One region of the Neorhizobium sp. IRS_2294 genome, then DNA from elsewhere that is predicted to be linked to it. Evidence: predicted binding sites of a transcription regulator. Region 1 holds the regulator's gene; each other region holds the start of a gene.

What was found. Region 1 encodes LexA, which represses DNA repair genes until DNA is damaged. Its sites were predicted from a motif close to TGTTCNNNNTGTGTTCNG; they were not measured.
Region 2: a site for LexA is predicted at 3,771-3,788, ahead of ACQY1K_RS01295 (YifB family Mg chelatase-like AAA ATPase). Genes of this name have one in related genera too.
Region 3: a site for LexA is predicted at 4,302-4,319, ahead of ACQY1K_RS13700 (ATP-dependent helicase). Genes of this name have one in related genera too.

The regions. Positions count from the first base shown of each region.
Region 1 covers NZ_CP191439.1:1,641,362-1,648,806, reverse strand. Annotated here, with positions in the region: gene ACQY1K_RS08005 (PLP-dependent aminotransferase family protein) at 1-740, opposite strand, end outside; gene eno (phosphopyruvate hydratase) at 911-2,185, opposite strand; gene kdsA (3-deoxy-8-phosphooctulonate synthase) at 2,315-3,160, opposite strand; gene ACQY1K_RS07990 (VOC family protein) at 3,165-4,040, opposite strand; gene lexA (transcriptional repressor LexA) at 4,233-4,952, shown strand; gene ACQY1K_RS07980 (ComEC/Rec2 family competence protein) at 4,933-7,445, opposite strand, start outside.
Region 2 covers NZ_CP191439.1:246,631-254,075, forward strand. Annotated here, with positions in the region: gene dnaN (DNA polymerase III subunit beta) at 1-1,058, opposite strand, end outside; gene rsmI (16S rRNA (cytidine(1402)-2'-O)-methyltransferase) at 1,321-2,262, shown strand; gene ACQY1K_RS01285 (YraN family protein) at 2,272-2,643, shown strand; gene gshB (glutathione synthase) at 2,755-3,705, shown strand; gene ACQY1K_RS01295 (YifB family Mg chelatase-like AAA ATPase) at 3,879-5,411, shown strand; gene dut (dUTP diphosphatase) at 5,448-5,918, opposite strand; gene ACQY1K_RS01305 (peptide chain release factor 3) at 6,009-7,445, shown strand, end outside.
Region 3 covers NZ_CP191439.1:2,810,025-2,817,469, forward strand. Annotated here, with positions in the region: gene ACQY1K_RS13680 (DUF1328 domain-containing protein) at 178-351, opposite strand; gene ACQY1K_RS13685 (ABC transporter ATP-binding protein) at 452-1,513, opposite strand; gene ACQY1K_RS13690 (ABC transporter permease) at 1,510-3,090, opposite strand; gene ACQY1K_RS13695 (iron ABC transporter substrate-binding protein) at 3,163-4,113, opposite strand; gene ACQY1K_RS13700 (ATP-dependent helicase) at 4,335-6,404, shown strand; gene ACQY1K_RS13705 (pentapeptide repeat-containing protein) at 6,456-7,196, shown strand; gene ACQY1K_RS13710 (DMT family transporter) at 7,368-7,445, shown strand, end outside.

The sequences.
Region 1 (7,445 bases):
TTGGAAAAGCTGCCGCTGTAGATCGTGCGGGTCTTTTCGATACCGCCGCTGCGGGCAATGTCGAGCGCAAGGATCGGCGAAACCGGTTCGCCATCGAAGCGCAGGTTCTGGTATGCGGCATCTTCGAGAATCGCGATATCGAGTTCGTCTGCCAGTGCCAGAAGCTTTTCGCGGCCTGCGAGATCGATCGTCTCGCCGGTCGGATTGGAGAAGTCGGCGGACAGATAGGCAAACTTCACCGCACCACCGGCTTTCGCTGCCGTTTCGCGGTATGCTTCCGGCGTGCGATTGCCGTTGACCGAGAGCTGATCGTAGGTCGGCTCATAGGCATTGAATGCCGAGAGCGCACCGAGATAGGTTGGCCATGTCACCAGCGCCGTATCGTTCGGCGACAGAAACAGTTTGCCGAGATAATCGAGCGCCTGCTGGGAGCCTGACGTGATGAAGACGTTGTCGGCGGTACAGTCGATGCCGATCTTGGCGACATCGGCAACGATCCAGTCACGCAACGGCTTGTAGCCTTCGCTGACGGAATACTGCAGCGCCGAGTTCACCTGAGCGCCCGAGAAGATATCTGCATAGGCCTTCTGGAATTCCTCGGCCGGAAACAAGGCCGGATCCGGTATGCCGCCGGCGAACGAAATGATATCCGGCTGCTCAAGGAGCTTCAGCAGTTCGCGGATTTCGGAGGCTTTCATGCGGCTGGAGCGCGTCGCGAAAATATGGTCCCAATCAAGCACGGGCGTTTCCTTTTATTTCAATATTCTTGGCTTCGGTTTACAGAAGTTTCGACAGGTCAACAATGCTGACCTATCGGTTTTTGGTACGGTGCGATCACAAATTGTAAAACGCAAAAGCCCGCGCAGGTGGCGCGGGCTCTCGGATATTCTGCCTCAGTCGACCGGAATGATCAGGCCTTGAGGATCGAGCGGCCCGCGTAGGCGGCCTGAGGCCCAAGCATTTCTTCGATGCGGATCAGCTGGTTGTACTTGGCCAGACGATCGGAACGCGACAGCGAACCGGTCTTGATCTGTCCGCAGTTGGTGGCAACTGCGAGATCGGCGATCGTCGAGTCTTCGGTCTCACCCGAACGGTGCGACATGACGGCCGTGTAGCTCGCCTTATGCGCGGTCTCGACAGCATCGAGCGTTTCGGTGAGCGAGCCGATCTGGTTGACCTTGACGAGGATCGAGTTGGCCGTGCCCTGGCGGATACCGTCGCGCAGACGGGCCGAGTTGGTCACGAACAAGTCGTCGCCGACCAGTTGCACCTTGGAGCCAATCTTGTCAGTCAGATACTTCCAGCCGGCCCAGTCGTCTTCCGACATGCCGTCCTCGATCGAGATGATCGGGTACTTGCCGGCAAGTTCTGCCAGGTAATCGGCCATTGCTTCCGGCTCGAGCGAACGGCCTTCGCCTTCCAGCTCGTACTTGCCGTTCTTGAAGAATTCGGTGGCTGCGCAATCGAGTGCCAGATGCACGTCATCGCCCGGCCTGTAGCCAGCCTTTTCGACCGACTTCATGATGAAGTCGAGCGCTTCCGGCGCACTCTTCAGGCCCGGTGCGAAACCACCTTCGTCGCCGACATTGGTGTTGTTGCCCTGCGCTGCCAGTTCCTTCTTGAGGACGTGGAAAATTTCCGCGCCCATGCGCACGGCATCCTTCAGCGTCTCGGCGCCGACAGGCATGATCATGAATTCCTGGAAATCGATCGGGTTGTCGGCGTGAGCGCCGCCATTGATGATGTTCATCATCGGGACCGGCAGGAGATGGGCGGAAGCGCCGCCGATATAGCGGTAAAGCGGCAGGCCGGACGATTCGGCTGCGGCCTTGGCGACCGCAAGCGAAACGCCGAGGATGGCGTTCGCACCTAGGCGCGACTTGTTCGGTGTGCCGTCGAGCGCGATCAGGGTCTTGTCGATGTGGATCTGGCTTTCGGCATCAAAGCCGCCGATCGCATCGAAGATCTCGGTGTTGACGGCTTCGACGGCCTTTTCGACGCCCTTGCCACCATAGCGCTTGCCGCCATCGCGAAGTTCGACGGCTTCATGCGCGCCCGTGGAGGCTCCCGACGGAACGGCAGCGCGGCCCATCGAGCCGTCTTCCAGATAAACATCCACCTCGACGGTCGGATTGCCACGGCTGTCCAGAATTTCGCGAGCGATGATGTCGGTAATGGCGGTCAAGGGTCTCTCCTCGGTTTGATATGCGAGCCTGAATTCGCAGGCTCAGCGAACAGGCGGGTCACCGACATTGTGAGATCGTCGATGACACGCGGATTACAATCCAGTCAATTCGGCGGTTTTTCGACGCCGTCAGCCTTTTGCAATGGCGTCGAATGCCAGCAGCTTCTCCAGAAGCCGCGGCATGTCCTTCAAGTGAACCATGTTCGGACCGTCAGACGGCGCGTTGTCAGGGTCTTCGTGGGTTTCGATGAACACGCCGGCAACGCCGACTGCGACGGCAGCCCTTGCGAGCGTTTCGACAAACTCACGCTGACCACCGGATGAGCCGCCCTGGCCACCTGGCTGCTGCACGGAATGGGTCGCATCGAAGATGACAGGGCTTCCGAGCGACGCCATGATCGGCAGCGAGCGCATATCGGAGACAAGCGTATTATAACCGAACGAGGCGCCGCGCTCACACAGCATCACATTCGGATTGCCGCTTTCGAGGAACTTGGCCTGAACGTTCTTCATGTCCCAGGGCGCCAGGAACTGGCCCTTCTTCACGTTGATCGCGCAACCGGTCTTTGCGGCCGCGACGAGCAAGTCGGTCTGGCGCGACAGGAAGGCGGGGATCTGCAGGATATCGATCGTATCCGCCACAAGGCCGCACTGCTCTTCAGTGTGGATGTCGGTCAGAACCGGAAAGCCGTATTCCTTCTTGAGATCGGCAAAGATTGCCATCGCGTTGTCCAAGCCGATGCCGCGCTTGCCGGAGATCGACGTGCGGTTGGCCTTGTCGAAGGAGGATTTGTAGACGAGGCCGATGCCGAGCTTCTTGCAGAGTTCGACAAGCGTGCCGGCGATCATGAACGCATGATCGCGGCTTTCCATCTGACAGGGACCGGCAATCAGCGAGAGCTTTGCCGTGTTTGAGAAAACGACTTTCGAACTCCCCTCGCCCACGGACACTTCAGAATTGGCGGAGACTGTCATTTCACTATTCCTCGAAACCGAAAACCACACCTTGCCCCGGGGCTGCCGACACGATCACGCGGCCATCCCTGCGGATGAATGCGACGTCATTAGCAGCAAGGGTGATCTCTGTCACGGCGAGATCGGTGGTCTTGAAGATGATCCCGCGCGCAGCGAGGCGCGACGATGACAAGGGCTTCATCGAAGACCGGAACTCGTCGCTGAACGTGTCGTTGGATTGAATGCGGATGCTGGCATTGGCAGCTTCGATCCGCAGACCGTCTTTCCCTTGCTCGGGTTGCGTCTCGAACACGGTTTCGAAAAGCGGCAGAAACTCCAGCGGGTCATCTGCAGAAAAGACGATCTCTCGAAGGCCTGTAACGGCGTTTGCGTGCTCATCTAGACCACCGCGATCTGCCGGTAATGCGGCCATGCGCTGGCAGGAAAACAGCAAGATGTCATCGACCTCGGGGACTGCCGCGAACGCCAGACGGAATGAGACTTCGCTCTCCCCACCATCGGGCAACTGCATCGGGCGGGAGAATTGAAGCATCTCGCCCGCAGACATGTGCCCGTCCACAAAACGGCTATGATCGGCCGCTGCATCCTGCGTCCCGACGACCACCGCCGATAGACCTTCCCTTTTCCGCTGGCCGCGAAAGCGGATGTCGCGATCGGTGAACACGTTGCCTCGTTTTGCCGCAAGCGAGGCTTGCCGACGGTTCACAATGGCCAGCGGCTCGAGATACGAGCCATCCGCGAAGAATATGCAGGCATTAGCTGTGCCGAAAGGGTGAACACCTTCAGGTGCCACAGTAAAGCCGAGAGCGGTCAACCTCCCCCGCGCTGACGCCAGATCTGCAACGGGCAGAACCAAATGATCGACTGACTTGTTACCCACTTACACCCCCAAAGTCTTATTCCGCAGAACATTGGCTATCGCGGGAAGCTCGGCAAGTGCTGCGCACGAACTGAATACGTGATCGAACGCTGAAATGAGACTATTCTTGAGCAAAAATTTGGGGCTTGCGGAACACAGATAGAACATATAGCGTCCGTTCTGCATTTGTTTCCAATTCTGAGGGTCCCATCCATGCTGACACGCAAGCAACAGGAGTTACTTCTGTTCATCCACGAGCGGATGAAAGAATCAGGCGTGCCGCCGTCGTTTGACGAAATGAAGGACGCCCTCGACCTTGCATCGAAGTCCGGCATCCATAGGCTGATCACCGCGCTCGAGGAGCGTGGCTTTATTCGCCGCCTGCCGAACAGAGCACGCGCGCTCGAAGTGATCAAGCTGCCTGACGCCTATGTGGCGAACCTTCATCCGCGACGGGGTTTTTCTCCCAGTGTCATCGAGGGAAGCCTCGGCAAAACGCAACCGGTCGTCGCTCAGAAGCCGGCGCCGGTCATGGCGGACAATCCGTTCTCGACAAACATCCCGGTCATGGGTCGAATCGCTGCCGGCGTGCCGATCTCCGCGATCCAGAACAACACCCATGACATCGCCGTTCCGATCGAGATGCTGGGTTCCGGCGATCATTACGCGCTCGAAGTGAAGGGCGATTCGATGATCGATGCCGGCATCCTCGATGGCGATACCGTCATCATCAAGAATACCAGCACCGCAAGTCCAGGCGATATCATCGTTGCCCTGGTCGATGAGGAAGAAGCGACCCTGAAGCGGTTTCGCCGCAAGGGTGCCTCGATCGCACTGGAAGCGGCAAACCCGGCTTACGAGACCCGCATCTTCCCGCCCGACCGGGTGAAGGTCCAGGGCAAGCTTGTCGGCCTTATTCGCCGCTATCATTAAGAACGGTGTCATCCCGGAGATGCGCAGCAACAGCCTCCGGGATGCCAAAGTCGAGTTGTCGCGTTCGCCAGTCATAGAACCGGTGGACGGTCCACGGACGGCTTGAGGTCTGTGCGCTGTCTCGCATCGCCGCCGTAATCTTGATGTCTGGCGCTGTCGCGTTCGGAATAATGGTGATTTCCAGTGCGCCAGTCCGGCGCAACGTCCGCCTGCTGAGAAGCAAGGCGCCGGAGCGGCAAGTATCGAAGCGTGCGCCGGGCGAGACGATGATCCGACCGACATCGCAGGCAAGACCGGTGTATCGGTTGTCTTCGACGGTGACGATCCGGATGTCCTGAGCAGTCTGCGCCGCGCACAGGATTTTCGGCAGACAGGCGAATCGTCCGGGCTTCAATGCTTGAAGAAAACCCCTGACATATTCGATTTCCCGGCGCGTCAAATCCGGTCGCGAATGTGGTCCAGGTGGTCTGTCATCGCTTTTCGCAAGGCTGGCACCTCGCGCTGGTTCCGAAGAGGCAAGAACCGGCAAGGCGAGCGGTTGTTCTCCGGTCTCAAGCACCAGCGCTCGCCGCCATTGATCGTAGATAAATCCCGGCGGTCGGGTTCGATTGAGGGTGATCTTGTCATCCTGGATCACGCCGACCGATGCGCCGTCTTCGGATATGACGATATCAGGCCTCGGCGCCGAGCCTGAGCGGACCGCAAAGAGCAAAGCCACCGCCATGAACAGCGCGCCTGTCAGCCTCAGCGGCGTGCGCAGCAGCGTCAGAAGCAGAAAGCCTGCCGTCGCCAGAGGCAGGAAAAGCGGGTTCTGCCGGCCGATGGCAATATCGCCGCCCCATGCGGCGACGATCTCGGCAATGCGAATGACGATCCGCAGCCCCTCGCCCATGATGAACAGAAAGGGAGCATCCAGCCCGAACGGCATCAGCAGCATGGCCACGAGACCTGCCGGCATCACCACGAAGGAAATGATCGGCATGGCCGCGAGATTGGCCGCGAGGCCGTAGGTGGTCAGATGGTGGAAATGCTCGATCGAATAGATCGACGTCGATGTACTGCCGATCAGCGACGTCACCACGATCCCGGCAATGAAATGGAACGTCGCCGCGACACCCGTTATCCACCGGTTGCTACCTTTTGTCTCCTCCTTACCTTTCGCGAAATATCGCGTCCAGAGGGCGAACCCTGCCACCAGTGCCGCGGTTGCCGCAAACGACATCTGGAAACTCGGACCCAGAATCTCCGACGGCGAGATGGCGAGGATGATGATTGCCGAAAGGGCGACGTTGCGAAGGCTGATGGAGGGTCGATCGACGAGCACGGCGACCAGCATCACCGCCATCATGATATAGGCCCGCTCGGCGGAAACCCCGAACCCGGAAATCAGGTAATAGGCGGTCGCCATGACAAGCGCACCGAACGCGGCAAACTTCTTGATCGGATAGGCCTGCGCAAAGCCTGGAAACAGCGACAGGACGGAGCGAACGCCGACGAAGAAGATACCGGCTGCCAGCGCCATGTTGAGGCCTGAGATCGCGACGATATGGGCCAGTCCGGACAGACGAAGCGCCTCGGTCGTCTCACGGGAAATTGCACGGCGCTCGTCGGTCACGATTGCGGCAGCAAAAGCGCCCGCATCCCCCTTGACCGTATCGCGGATGCGATTGCCGATTGCGCTGCGAAGCGCAAAAAGCCCTCGCTGCATGTCCGACCATAACCCGGGTTGGTCATCGATCGCCGGTTGTACGCTAGGCGCGCCGTAAAAGAAGCCAACGGCCCCGATTTGATCGAAGTAGGAGGAGAAGGCGAAATCGTTCAATCCGGGAAGCGCCGGGCCAGAGGGTGGCGACAGACGGGCACGGCCGGAAACGCGCTCTCCGATGTCTGCAGGTTCGTGTTGGCTTCTGGCAAGAACCGAGACGCGCTGTGGCGGTCGTGAAAGCGAGGGCTCAGATGTCTGCTCGATCCTGAGGATATAGCGCCAGCGGCGCTGTGCATCGGCTTCGCGTCGTTCGACTATCCCGCTGATAGTCGTCGTGACGGGCGAATCGAGCACGACCGTCGAACACCGCCACGTTTCGAGCGCTGCCAGCGCAGAACCGGAGAGAAGCATGCAGAGTACAAGGTTGGCACGAGACAGTGGATGCGCGCGATACCGTGTCAGCCGTGCGGTCACCATCGAGATCGCAAGCATGGTTGCGAGAGTGAACGGCGATGGCGTCCAAGGAGATGCGAACCAGATCGCAGCGCCGGCGCCCAGCAAGACAGGCAGGAAGAGGAACCCATGACCGTGGGAAAGCTCCTCGCTCAACGACGTGCACAGCCATTTGGAAACGGGCCGGTCTCTGACCACGTACACCCTGAAAACATCCTCGGATGGACGGTCGTTTCGACCATCCATCCGGACTTCCGCGAGCATTGTCTGCGATGCCGATTCGGGCGTCCAGAGTGCGATCGCGTGCGGTGTCGAAGCAAGCATCACCGGCTTGC
Region 2 (7,445 bases), 1.4 Mb from region 1:
GTCGGTGACCCCGCATCCGCCAGCATGAAGATCGCGTCGTCGCCGGAAAGCTGGGCGGTGATATCGAGCAGGTATTTGGCGTTGAAGCCGATTTCCATCGCGTCGTATTCGTAGCCGACGGCCACTTCTTCCGTGGCGCTGCCGGAATCCGGATTGTTGACCGTCAGCATCAGCTGCCCTTCGGACAGCGACAGCTTCACGGCACGTCCGCGCTCGGAAGAAATCGTCGAGACGCGGTCCACGGCCTTGGTGAAGCTCTGGCAGTCGACGCGCATTTCCTTGTCGTTGCCGGTCGGGATGACGCGCTGGTAATCCGGGAATGTGCCGTCGATCAGCTTCGAGGTCATGACGATGCCGCCGATCGAAAGGCGGATCTTGGCGTCCGAGACTTCCACCGTCACGAAGGCTTCCGGATCATCGACCAGCTTCTGCAACTCGCCCACGGTCTTGCGCGGCACGATGATGCCGGGCATGCCTTCGGAGCCCGAAGGCGCCTTGAGGTCTGCACGGGCAAGACGATGACCGTCGGTTGCGACGGCGCGCAGCTTCAGGTCGCCACCGGCCTCGATCGTGTGGAAGAAGATGCCGTTCAGATAATAGCGGGTCTCTTCTGTCGAGATCGCAAACTGGGTGCGATCGATCAGCATCTTGAGATCGGTCGCCTTCATCTTGAACGTATGGCTGAAGCTGCCGGCTGTGAGATCCGGGAAGTCCGTTTCCGGCAGGCACTGCAGCGAGAATTTCGAACGGCCGGACTGAACGGTCATGGTTGCGCCGTCGGCGCTGGTGGCGAGCAGCACTTCCGATCCGTCCGGCAGCTTGCGGACGATTTCATAAAGCAGATGCGCCGGCACGGTCGTGGCGCCGGCCTGTTCCACCATGGCCGGTGTCGATTCCGTCACTTCCAGATCAAGGTCAGTCGCCTTCATGTCCAGGCTCGCGTCGGACGCGCGCAGCAGGATGTTGGACAGGATCGGAATCGTGTTGCGCCGTTCCACGACGCGGTGCACGTGATTCAGCGACTTCAAGAGATTGGAGCGCTCAAGAGTAATACGCATGGACACTATCGCTTTCGACCGTGGCGATCCGGCTTGGCGGACCACCTGATATTCTCTGCCGGCCATTGCGCAGCCGGAACATGTGGACGGGCAAAATGGCAGACATTCGGATGCGAAAGCAAGAGCAGAACGGACCCTGCGCCATTTGAATTGCTTGTTCATACCGCACTTGCACACAGAAAACGCAACGCGGCGAAACCGGACGCGCAAAACACTGCCGGCCTCTGCTTGCCGAAGCCTGCGGCCTCGACCATAACAGGCGATGACCCTCGACCAATCTTCAGAGCAATCCACCGAAATCGCCGCCGAACCCGTCAAGGGACAGCGCGGCTATCGCGTCGGCAACACGTTTATCGCTTCCCGCCCCATCGAGCCGGCGCTCTATCTCGTCGCAACCCCGATCGGCAATCTCGGCGATATCACGCTGCGCGCGCTCGAAACCCTGTCCGGCGCCGATGTGCTCGCCTGCGAGGACACAAGGGTCACCCGCGTGCTCCTCGATCGCTACGGCATCGTCAATCGCCCCTATTCCTATCATGAGCACAATGCCAACGAGGCCGGGCCGAAGCTGATTGCGGCACTCGAAGCCGGCAAGTCCGTGGCGCTGGTTTCCGATGCGGGCACGCCGCTGGTGTCGGATCCCGGCTATCGGCTCGGCCAGATGGCGATCGATGCGGGTTATCGTGTCGTGCCCATCCCCGGCGCATCTGCCCCGCTTGCGGCCCTCGTCGGTTCCGGCATGCCGTCGGATGCTTTCCTGTTCGTCGGTTTTCTGTCTTCCAAGGATAAAGCCCGCCGCGACCGGCTTGCGGAACTTTCAAAGATCCCGGCAACGCTGATCCTGTTTGAATCTCCCCATCGCATTGCCCACACGCTCGTTTCTGCAGCCGATGTGCTCGGCGGCAGCCGGCTTGCCTGCGTCTGCCGGGAACTCACCAAGACCTACGAGGAGTTTCGCCGGGGCACGCTGGCCGAGCTTGCCGCCCATTACGGTGACGGCCACAACGTCAAGGGCGAGATCGTCCTTCTGATCGAACCTCCAGCACCTGAAGAGGCGCCGGGCGAGGTGGAGGTCGATGCCATCCTGCAGGACCTTTCCAAAACGCATCCGACCGCAAAGGCTGCGACTGAAGCGGCAAGGATCACCGGCCTGCCGCGCAAGGATCTCTATCAGCGCCTGATCGCCATGAAGAACGGGACCTGATGGATCGCGATGGCACAACGGGATGAGATCGGCGCCAGACGTCGCAAGGCAGAGCGCCGCGGCCATGTCTCGGAATATGTCGCTGCTGCCTATCTCCTGCTGAAAGGCTATCGCATCCTCGCCCTTCGCCACCGCACGAAACTGGGCGAGATCGATCTCATCGCCCGCAAGCGCGATCTCGTGGTCTTTGTCGAGGTGAAGGCTAGACGATCCGAGATGCAGGCGCTCGACGCCGTCTCCTTCGCATCTCAGAAACGGATCCGGGCCGCGAGCGATCTCTGGCTGCAGAAACGCAAGGACGTATCCGGGTTATCGCAGCGATACGACATCATCGCCGTCTTGCCGGGAAGGTTTCCGCGCCATTTCCAGGATGCGTTCTAGGCCTCTGGCAGCGCAGGCCCCATCGTCGGTTCTGCTGATTATCCGGGCCAAGGTTGCCTTTCGGGGTTCGTCGTCCTACATCAGGCGGGCCAATCCTAGGGGGCTGAAGTCATGGCGAAAATTCGCAAGGTCGCATTTCAGATGGACCACATTTCCGGCATCAACATTGCCGGCGATTCCACATTCGCCATGGCGCTCGAAGCGCAATCGCGCGGTTACGAGCTGTTCCACTATACGCCCGACCGCCTGACGATGCGCGACGGACGCATCTTTGCAGCTCTCGAGCCGCTGCAGGTGCGCGACATCAAGGGCGATCACTTTACCCTTGGGGAAAAGCAGCCGACCGATCTGTCGACGATGGATGTCGTGCAGCTTCGCCAGGATCCGCCCTTCGACATGGGCTACATTACATCCACCCATCTTCTGGAGCGCATCCATCCGAAGACGCTCGTGGTCAATGACCCGGCCTGGGTGCGCAACTCGCCGGAAAAGATCTTCGTTACCGAGTTCGCCGACCTGATGCCGCCGACACTGATCTCCCGCGACCCGGCGGAGATCGCCAAGTTCCGCCATGAGCTCGGCGACATCATCCTGAAGCCGCTTTACGGCAATGGCGGTGCCGGCGTGTTTCATTCCGCCCGCGATGATCGCAACTTTACCTCGCTTCTGGAAATGTTCGGCCAGATGTATCGCGGCGAGCCCTATATCGCGCAGGCCTACCTTCCGGCAGTGCGCAAGGGCGACAAACGCATTCTTCTCGTTGACGGCGAACCGGTCGGCGCGATCAACCGCGTGCCCTCGGAAACCGACAGCCGCTCCAACATGCATGTCGGCGGCCGTGCCGAGGCGACCGATATCACGCCGCGCGAAAAGGAAATCTGCGCCCGTATCGGGCCGGCTCTGCGCGAGCGCGGCTTCATCTTTGTCGGCATCGACGTGATCGGCGATTACATGACCGAGATCAACGTCACATCTCCGACGGGCATCCGCGAAGTGAAGAAGTTCGGCGGTGCTGACGTCGCGAGCCTCATGTGGGATGCAATCGACGCCAAGCAGAACTGATAACCGTTCACATCTGTTCTCGTTATGCAACCTGATGCACGCTGTCTTCGTCTCATGCGCGAAATTGTTCACTGCCTGTTCTTGAAATTCGCCAGCAATCGTGCAAGCTTTCAACCTGTAGCACGGTAGGCGGGAATATCCCCACCTTAGCTTGCGCATGTGGGCGGGTCGGAATGGTCGCGCGTATCAGAACGGTAGCATTTCAGGGCATTGAAGGCATTCCGGTCGATGTGCAGGTCATGATCGGCCCTGGCAAGCTCGGCATGCATATCGTCGGGCTGCCGGACAAGGCAGTGGCCGAAAGCCGAGAGCGGGTGCAGGCAGCACTGCATGCCTCGGGCCTTGCCATGCCGCCGAAAAAAGTCACGGTCAATCTCGCCCCGGCCGACCTTCCCAAAGAAGGCAGCCATTTCGACCTCGCGATCGCCGTTGGCCTGATGGCAGCGCTCGGTGCCGTACCCGGCGACATGCTGGCCGATTATGTCGTGATCGGCGAGTTGAACCTCGATGGAACGCTTGCCGCCGTCGCCGGTGCGCTTCCGGCGGCCATCAGCGCCAATGCGATCGGAAAAGGCTTGATCTGCCCAGCCGAAAGCGGCGCCGAGGCGGCATGGGCTGGACCCGGCGTCGATATTCTCGCCCCCCGCAGCCTGATCGCGCTCGCCAATCATTTTCGCGGCACGCAGGTCATGTCGCGGCCGCAGCCGGCGGTCCGTGCACCGCCCGCCAATCTGCCTGACCTTGTCGATATCAAAGGCCAGGAAAGCGCCAAGCGCGCGCTCGAAGTCTCGGCTGCCGGCGGTCATAACCTCCTGATGGTCGGTCCGCCCGGTTCGGGAAAATCCATGCTCGCAGCCCGCCTTCCGTCGATATTGCCGCCGCTTTCGGCAACCGAACTGCTCGAAGTCTCGATGATCCACTCGATCGCCGGCCAGCTTTCGGGCGGAAAGCTGTCGGACCGGAGGCCCTATCGCATGCCGCATCATTCCGCCACGATGGCGGCACTGGTCGGCGGCGGTCTGCGCGCCAGGCCCGGAGAAGCCTCGCTCGCGCATCACGGCATCCTTTTCCTGGATGAGTTTCCGGAATTCTCGCCCCAGGTTCTCGATGCGCTCCGCCAGCCGCTGGAGACTGGCGAATGTGTTATCGCCCGGGCCAACCACCGGGTCTCCTATCCGGCGAGCATCCAGCTCGTAGCCGCGATGAACCCGTGTCGCTGCGGCATGGCGGGACAACCGGGACATAGCTGCGCCCGTGGCCCGCGCTGTGCCTCGGATTATCAGGCACGTATCTCCGGCCCGCTGATGGACCGCATCGATATCCGTATCGATGTGCCAGCTGTCTCCGCAAGCGATCTGATCCGCCCGGCACCGGCAGAGCCAAGCGCCGGCGTGGCAAGGCGGGTGGCGGCCGCACGCGACAGGCAAAGAGAGCGCTTCGAAGGCGAGGGCCAGTACACGGTTCTCACCAACGCGCGCTGTTCCACCGCCATGATCGAGAAGTTCGCCGAGCTCGATGCGGGAGGGCTGCAATTGTTGCGCGACGCGGCGGAAAAGCTGAAATTCTCCGCCCGCGGCTATCATCGGGTCTTGCGGGTGGCGCGGACGCTGGCCGATCTCGACGAGAAGGATGGTATCGGGAGAATACACCTTGCCGAGGCGATCTCGTATCGGATGGCCGGGGAGCGCCCCACGGTATCCGCCTGATTGACCTAGATCGGTGTCACAGGATTCCGGCAGACGTCAGACGCCGGTGGATCCGAACCCGCCGGCGCCGCGCGCCGTCGCACTTGCCTCGGAAACTTCGACGACCTGCGGCTGGACAACGGGCGCGAACACCATCTGTGCGATCCGCATGCCGCGGGTAATGACGAAATCCTCGTCTCCCAGATTGATCAGCAAAACCTTCACTTCGCCGCGGTAGTCGCTGTCGATCGTGCCGGGCGTGTTGAGGCACGTGATGCCGTTCTTGAACGCAAGCCCCGAACGCGGGCGGATCTGCACCTCGAACCCGGCGGGGATCTCGAACACGAGACCGGTCGGCACCAGGGCGCGCTTGCCGGGTGCGATGGTCAGCGGCTCGCCATCGGTCACGGCGGCACGCAGGTCCATGCCGGCAGCACCTGATGTCTCGTAGGCGGGCAGATCCAGGTCCTGGCCGTGCGGAAGACGCAGGACATTGAGGACGGGTGAGGAGGGGGCTTGAATGGTCATTGGCCATTAGTTTGCGCCGCAGCGCGGCAGGTCAATTGCAATGGCGGGCTTTAGTCGCTAGATACCGCGGCAATTCACAGGATATAAAAGATGGCCGAAACCATTGCAGAGGCGGTCTCCCGCCGCCGCACATTCGCGATTATTGCGCATCCGGACGCGGGCAAGACAACGCTGACGGAAAAGCTGCTTCTGTTCGGGGGCGCCATCCAGCTCGCCGGTGAGGTCAAGGCCAAGAAGGATCGCATCCAGACGCGGTCCGACTGGATGAAGATCGAACGCGAGCGCGGCATCTCGGTCGTGACGTCGGTGATGACGTTCGAATATGCCGACAAGGTTTTTAACATCCTTGATACGCCCGGCCACGAAGACTTCGCGGACGATACCTATCGCACGCTGACGGCAGTCGATGCGGCGATCATGGTCATCGATGCCGCCAAGGGCATCGAGCCGCGCACGCTGAAGCTGTTTGAAGTCTGCCGCATGCGCGACATTCCGATCATCACCTTCATCAACAAGATGGACCGCGAAAGCCGCGACATTTTCGAGGTGCTCGACGAGGTCGAAGAAAAGCTTGCGCTGGATACGGCTCCCATCACCTGGCCGATCGGTCGTTCCAAGAGCTTCTGCGGAACCTACCACCTGGCCGACAACCGGGTGCGTGGTCCAGACAGCGAGGACGCGATCTCGGTCAACGGACCGCAGGCCGTCGCCGACCGTCTGCCGGAAAACGAACGCGCGGCCTTCGTCGAGGAAGTCGAACTGGCGCGGGAAGCCTGCCGACCGTTTGACAGGAAGGCCTTTCTCGAAGGTCACATGACGCCTGTCTTCTTCGGCTCGGCGCTGCGCAATCTCGGCGTCCGGGATCTGATCACCGCGTTGGCAGACTTTGCTCCGCCGCCGCGTGACCAGGTCGCGGATATCCGCACTGTGCATGCAAGCGAAGACAAGATGACGGCCTTCGTTTTCAAGATCCAGGCCAACATGGATCCGAACCACCGCGACCGTATCGCCTTTGCGCGCATCTGCTCGGGCAAGCTGGAGCGTGGCATGAAGGCAAGGCTTGCCCGCACCGGCAAGCAGATGGGCCTCACGGCGCCGCAGTTCTTCTTCGCCTCGCAGCGTCACATCGCCGATACCGCCTTTGCCGGTGATGTCGTCGGCATTCCCAACCACGGGACGCTTCGTATTGGCGATACGCTGACGGAAGGCGAAAATCTTGTCTTCCAGGGCGTCCCGAACTTCTCGCCGGAAATCCTGCGCCGCGTGCGTCTGGAAGATGCGATGAAGGCGAAGAAGCTGAAGGAAGCCCTGCAGCAGATGGCAGAAGAAGGCGTCGTGCAGCTGTTTTCCCCGGAAGACGGATCGCCCGCCATCGTCGGCGTCGTCGGCGCGCTGCAGCTCGACGTTCTCAAAGAGCGGCTGCAGGGGGAATATACGCTGCCGGTCTCGTTCGAAATGTCCCGCTTCTCCGTCTGCCGCTGGATCTCGTCGGATCAGCCGGCGGAGCTTGAGAAGTTCCTGACGGTC
Region 3 (7,445 bases), 1.2 Mb from region 1:
CGGGAGCTTGTGGGTCTGAGTTTGTGGCTGGCCTCTCGGCCAGTGGCACTCAGGCGGCCGGGGTCGTGTGGGGCTCCGGCCGCTTCAATAGCGCTTCACTTCCCGAATTTACCGCAAACAAAAGCCGCCCGTGGAAGCTCCAGGGCGGCTTTGCTGTGTTGATCCTTGGGGTCTTTCTTAGAAGACCACGGCGCCTGCCGTCAGTGCCAGAACCAGGAAGATCAGGAAGATCACGATAGCGATAAAGAACAGGATTTTCGCGATGCCCGCGGTGGCAGAGGAGACGCCGGAGAAGCCGAGGAAGCCTGAAATCACGGAGATGACGAGAAAGATGAGAGCCCATTTCAGCATGGTATTATTCCTTCATATTTGATGCGGGAACAACGTGACAAAAGGTTCCAGGTTCCAGCGCCGTGGTGGCCGCGAAGAAATATTCCGGCAAAAATGTGAACTACGCGTCGGCAAGCAGATGCACTCGTCCCGAGATGCCGATCGACACCCGGTCGCCTGACGCAAGCAGCTCGCGGCCGGGGATATCCAGGCGGAAGGAAATCTCGCCCTCGGCGATACCGTCTCCGGCGAGTGTTATCCTCGCATCAAGCGATGGCCCGCAGAAAACCACGTCGCTGACCACAGCCGAGACCCCGTTGTCCGGCGCGTATTCGATCCGGCTGACGGTAAACTGCTCAGGCCGGATCATGATCTGCGCCCGGCCGCGATAGGTGACGTCCGCAACCTCTAGCCGGCCGATCGGGCTGTCGGCTATCCCGTCGCTCACCATGGCCGGCAGCACGACCGCTTCTCCGAGGAAGGTGGCCGTCGCCCGGTCGACGGGTTTCAGATAGACCTCGCGCGGCGTGCCGACCTGGGCGAATTTTCCCGCCCGCATCACGACCAGCTCATCGGCGAAGGCAAGCGCTTCCGCCTGGTCATGGGTCACGAGAATGGTGGTGACGCCGGCAGCAGACAGCACGTCTGCCACAGCCTTGCGGGTGGCGGTCCTCAGGCCCATGTCGAGCGCCGAGAAGGGTTCGTCCAGCAGCATCAGCCGCGGCCTGCGGGCAAGCGCCCTTGCCAGCGCCACGCGCTGCTGCTGGCCGCCGGAAAGCTGATCCGGCTTGCGGGCAAGCATCGCCCCGTCAAGTCCGACCATTTCCATCAGTTCCGCAGCCCTTGCCTGTTTGGCAGTGCGATCCGCATCCATGCCGAAACCGATATTGTCGAGCACCGAGAGATGCGGAAACAGGCAGCCGTCCTGCGCCACGATGCCGATATTACGTCGGTAGGCAGCAACATGCGCGTCCGCATTGGACATGATCTCGCCGCCAAGCGTGATCGAGCCGGCGTCAGGAACCTCGAACCCGGCAATCAGCCGCAAAATCGTGGTCTTGCCGCAGCCGGAAGGGCCGACGATGGCCGTGCGGCTTCCGCTTTGGGCTGCAAGGTCGACACCGGCAACGGCTGCGACGGAACCGTAGCTCTTGGCAACGGAGGAAAGGGTAAGCAGCGTCATCGCCCGGCGATCTTTTTTGACTGGTGGTGAAGGAGAAGGGTGAGCGGAAGCGAAAACAGGATCATCAGCAGCGCATACGGTGCGGCTCCCGCATAGTCGATCTCGCTGGTCAGCGCCCAGAATGCCATGGCAAGCGTGCGCGTGCCGTTGGGCGCAAGCATCTGGGTCGCGGTCAGCTCGTTCATGATGCCGAGCGAGGAAAGCGCCATGGCAGATGCAGCGCCGGGCGCCGCCAGCCGCACTGTGGTGGACCAGAGCGCCCGCGCGGGCGAACGTCCGAGACTTTCGGCCGCCTGTTCCAGCTCTGCCGGCACCTGCGCGATGCTGGCGCGCAGGCTGACCAGCGCCCGCGGCAGAAACATGATGACGTAGGCGATGACGATCGTCGCCACCGTCTGGTAAAGCGGCAGCATCACCCGGATCGAGATCGTCACCAGAGCGAGCGCTACAACCACGCCCGGCATCGAGCTTGCGAGATAATAGCAGCCTTCGAGAAACCGACTGGAACGCGTCGGGCGGCGCACCGAAAGCCAGGCGATCGGCACGGCGGCAGCAGCCGTCGCCACACCGCCGATCACGCAGATCGTCAGCGTCTGGGAAAGGGCCAACCCGATCTCGCTGAATTGCCAGATATCAGCACCACCGGCGATCAGCCAGCGCCCGAGCGTCAGCACCGGCACGCCAAGCGAAACCGCAGTAGTCACGACCGGCAGCAGCAGGCAGGGATATCGCCAGACGCCAAGCGAGGCGCGCACCGGATGGCGGGCAACGCCCGAGCCCAGCCGGGCATAGCGACGGCGGCCCCGCACGGCGGCATCGACGCCGATCAGCACGAAGCAGCAGGCCACCAGCACCAGCGCCAGCATATGCGCTGCAACGCCGTTGTAGGTGGACTGGAACTGGTCAAGGATTGCCGTCGTGAATGTATCGAACCGGATCATCGCATAAAGCCCGTATTCCGACAGGAGATGCAGGCTGATCAGCAGCGCCCCGCCACACAGTGACAGTCTGAGTTGCGGCAACACAACACGCCGCAAGACAGCAGCGGGCGAAAGACCGAGAGAGGCCGCCTGATCCTCCAGTGCCGGATCGATCAGCCGAAGGGCCGCCGACACGGGAAGGTAGACGAAGGGAAAGTAGGTCACGACCGAGATCGCGACGCCCGCTCCAAGCCCGTTCAGCCGCGGCCACATACCGATCCAGGCATAGGACTGCACGAAAGCGGGAATGGCGAGCGGCACGATGGCAAGCCAGGCCCACAGCTTTGCACCTGGCAGGTCAGTACGCTCCGTCAGCCAGGCAAGCGCCGTTGCCAGAACCGTGGCGACCGGCACCGTGAAGACGATCAGCGCAACGGTATTGAACAGGAGTTCGCCGACACGGGAACGGAAGATCAGCTGCGATGCCGTTTCCCAGCCGGTCGCAACCGTTGCCCAGAACACGAACCCGAGCGGCGTCAGTGTCAGGGCGGCAATCGCCACCGCAATTGCCAGCGTCCATGACGATCCGGCAAGGGGTTTCCCCGCAGGCTTCCGGCGCGGCCGGCTGGCAACCATGCTCTCGGTGGTAAACGTCATCGCGTGCTCAAGAAAGAAGAGACATCGCAGGTACGCCCTGCGATGTCCGTGCGCAACAGGATTCGATGGTGTTTAGAGAATGCCGGCGGCTGTCATCATGTCGGTGACCTTGGCATTGTTGAGGCTCGAGGGCTCGACCTTTGGCGCCTGAAGGTCGGCAATCGGAACGAGCGCCTTGTTGGAAGCCTCGTCCTTGCCGACGGCGTATTCGAACGAGGTGCCGTCACGCAGAATCTTCTGGCCGCCCTTGCCGGCAAGCCATTTCAGAAATGCCTGCGCCTGCTCCTTGTGCTTGGAAGAGGCCAGAATGCCACCGCCGGAGATCGACACGAAGGCGCCCGGATCCTGGTTCTTGAAGTAATGCAGCGCAACGTTCTTGCTGTTTTCGCCGGTCTTCGCCTGATCGCCGAAATAGTAGTAGTGATAGATCAGCGCGCCTTCGAACTGGCCCGCATTGACGGCCTTCATGGCGGTGGAATTGCCACGCACGGCCGTGAAGTTCTCCTTCATGCCCTTCAGCCAGGCAGCGGTTTCCGGCTCACCCTTCAGCTGCAGAAACGCGCCGACGATCGCCTGGAAATCGGCACCCGACGGAGATGCGGCCCAACGGCCCTTCCATTCGGGCTTGGCGAGATCGAGCATCGATTTCGGCAGCTTGTCCTCGGTGAGCTTGGTCTTGTCATAGGCAAACACGGTGGAGCGCGCGGCAATTCCGGTCCAGTGACCGTTGGCCGGGCGGAACTGCTCGGGAACGAGATCAAGCGTTGCCTTGTCGACAGGCTCAAACAGCCCCTTGCCATCGACAAGCGCCATGGCCGGCGAATTTTCCGTCAGAAACAGGTCGGCCGGCGAGTTGGCGCCTTCCTGCACAATCTGGTTTGCCATTTCGAGGTCGGATCCGTTGCGCACCGTAATGACGATGCCGGTCTCTTCCTTGAAGGCCTCGACCCATTCCTTGGTCAGGCCCTCGTGCTGGGCGTTGTAGATCGTCAGGCTGTCGGCGACCTGCGCGTTGGCCGGCATGGACAGAGCGAGTAGCGAAACGGCGAGCGAAGCTCCGGCCGAAAGAGCAGACAGAATTTTCAAGTTTGCCTCCAATTTATAAGCGTCATCGCATCGATAGCCAAAGCCGACCTGCGCAGTCAAGTTTAAGAATCGAACGGGGATGGAGACCGATTGCGGCAAATGCCGGCGAATCAGGTAGAGCTGAAACGAACACATCAAGAACAAGCCGCGGAAGCTGAATGTCGGTTGCTTATCTGGAAAAATTGAATGAGGCCCAGCGCCGCGCGGTCGAACATGGTTCGGACGTGCCGGATGGCGGCGCTGCCGGACCGCTTCTGGTCATTGCAGGCGCAGGCTCGGGCAAGACCAACACGCTTGCCCATCGCGTCGCCCATCTGATCGTGTCAGGCGCCGATCCGCGCCGCCTGCTGCTGATGACGTTTTCCCGCCGTGCGGCCTCCGAAATGGGCCGCCGCGTCCAGCGCATCTGCCGCGAAGTGATGGGGGCGAAGTCCGGCGTCATGACCGATGCGCTCGCCTGGGCCGGCACGTTTCACGGCATCGGCGCAAGGCTGTTGCGGATCTATGCCGAACAGATCGGCCTCGACCAGGAATTCACCATCCACGACCGTGAGGATTCCGCCGATCTGATGAACCTCGTTCGCCACGAGCTCGGCTTCTCCAAGACGGAGAGCCGGTTTCCGACCAAGGGCACCTGCCTTGCGATCTATTCGCGCGCCGTCAATTCCGAGACGCCGCTGGACGAGGTGCTGAAGACCTCCTTCCCATGGTGCCTTGCCTGGGAACCGCAGCTGCGCGACCTGTTCGCCTCCTATGTGGACGCCAAGCAGGCGCAGAACGTTCTCGATTACGACGATCTTCTGCTCTACTGGGCGCAGATGATGAGCGAGCCGCTGATTGCGCAGGATGTCGGCGAACGGTTCGATCACGTCATGGTCGACGAATACCAGGACACGAACCGGCTGCAAGCCTCGATCCTGATGGCGATGAAGCCCGGCGGCCGCGGGCTGACGGTGGTGGGCGACGACGCCCAGTCGATCTATTCGTTCCGCGCCGCCACGATCCGCAACATCCTCGATTTTCCCGCGACCTTCGACCCGCCGGCCAACATCGTCACGCTCGACCGCAACTACCGCTCGACCACCACCATTCTGGCAGCCGCCAATGGCGTCATCGAACTTGCCCGCGAGCGGTTTACGAAAAACCTCTGGACCGACCGCCAGTCGGAGGAGCGGCCCCGTCTGGTCACCGTCAAGGACGAGACCGAACAGGCGAACTATATCGTGGAAAAGATCCTCGAGAACCGCGAAACCGGCATGCTGCTGAAGCAGCAGGCCGTCCTGTTTCGCGCCTCGCACCACTCCGGCCCGCTGGAAGTGGAACTGACCCGCCGCAACATTCCCTTCGTCAAGTTCGGCGGCCTGAAATTCCTCGATAGCGCCCATGTGAAGGACATGCTGGCGGCTCTGCGCTTTGCCCAGAACCCGCGTGACCGGGTTGCGGGGTTCAGGCTTCTGCAGCTCATTCCGGGCATCGGCCCGCAAACGGCGGCGAAGATCCTCGATGCGATCGCCGCCGATCCGGAACCGCTGGCGGCACTCCAGGAAATCCCCTCGCCTCCGAGGTCCGGAGAAGACTGGCCGGCCTTTGTCGAGATGCTCGGCGCCGTCAGGAAAAGCGAAGGCTGGCCTTCCGAAATCGGGCTCGCCCGCCGATGGTACGAACCGCATCTTAGCCGCATCCACGAAGATGCCGACACCCGCAAGGCCGACCTTCTGCAACTGGAGCAGATCGCTTCCGGCTACGCGTCGCGCGAACGCTTCCTCACCGAACTGACGCTCGATCCGCCGGATGCGACGAGCGATCAGGCCGGTGTGCCGCTGCTGGACGAGGATTACCTAATCCTCTCGACCATCCATTCCGCCAAGGGCCAGGAATGGCGCTCGGTCTTTCTGCTCAACTGCGTGGACGGCTGCATTCCATCCGATCTCGGCACCGGCACGACGGCCGAGATCGAGGAGGAACGGCGGCTTCTCTATGTGGCGATGACGCGGGCGAAGGATCATCTACATCTGATCACGCCGCAGCGCTTCTTTACCCACGGCCAGCATTCCCAGGGCGACCGGCACGTCTACGCCTCACGCTCCCGCTTTATCCCGGCAACGCTCCTGCAGTTCTTCGAAAGCACCGCCTGGCCGGTGGTGGCGCAGATGACCGAAGCCGAACGCCAGGCCCGCCACCAGATCCGCATCGACGTAACCGCAAGAATGCGCGGGATGTGGCGGTGACCGCCACAAGTTGCGCGAACGTATAGGCCGCTGCCTGACATTGGAGATTGCGTGGTGGAGAAATCGTCGCTGGAAGCCGCATTCTCGATGAAGGTACCCGTCATCGGCCTCCGATTTGCATCCGAAGACCTGACCGATTTCATCACGTCCGAGTCGAAATTCGCAGATTGCCGGTTCAACGACTGCGTCTTCGACGGCGCGAAGATCAGGGAATGCGAATTCATCGGCTGCAGCTTTTCCAACTGCTCCTTCAAGGAAGCCGAGTTTTTCAACTGCATCTTCGTCGATCGCGAAACGCAGGCAGGATCTGCGTGGAATTACTGCGACCTCAACGAGGCGAAGTTTAAGGCCTGCAACCTTTCCAACAACCGCATCGTCAAATGCGAAGCCTTCCTGCTCGAGATCACCGATTCGTCGGCCGTCGGTCTGCAGTTCGACGCCGAGGTTCATCGCAAGATCAGCAAGCGCATGATGTTTGGCGGCGTCGTCTTACAGCGTTGCAAGCTGCAGTACGCGGTGTTTGCGGCCTCAAGCTACGAAGAGAGCCGGTTCGAGAGCTGCGATCTCAGAGACTGCTCGTTTGTCGAAAGCAATCTCAGCCGCGTCAGCCTGATGGGATCGAGCCTCAACAATATCGATTTCACCGGCGCGACGCTTGATTTCGCCAACCTGTCGCAGGCGACCTTCGATGAGATGGATCTTGCCGCCATCGCATCGTTCAGGGGCATGACCGTCAGCCGCGACCAGCACGAAAACCTGCTCCGCTCGATGGGAATCCTGACCTCGGGATAAGCGGCAGACACAACCGGTGGGCGGAAAGGCTTTCCTTTCAAACCGAAAAAGCATTAGAGCGACCGTTCTGCGTCAAAGGAGACTGAAGTGGACAGCAATCAATCGGCAAGGGCCTCGCGGGCGACGTCGTCAGCCCAGCCGGCCCCGTCGACGAAGAAGGCTGCAGCCTGGATGCTGACGTCGATCAGCCTGCTGCTGCTGATGGCGATTTCCGGCCGGATCATCACCCGCGAGATCGACGTCTTCCAG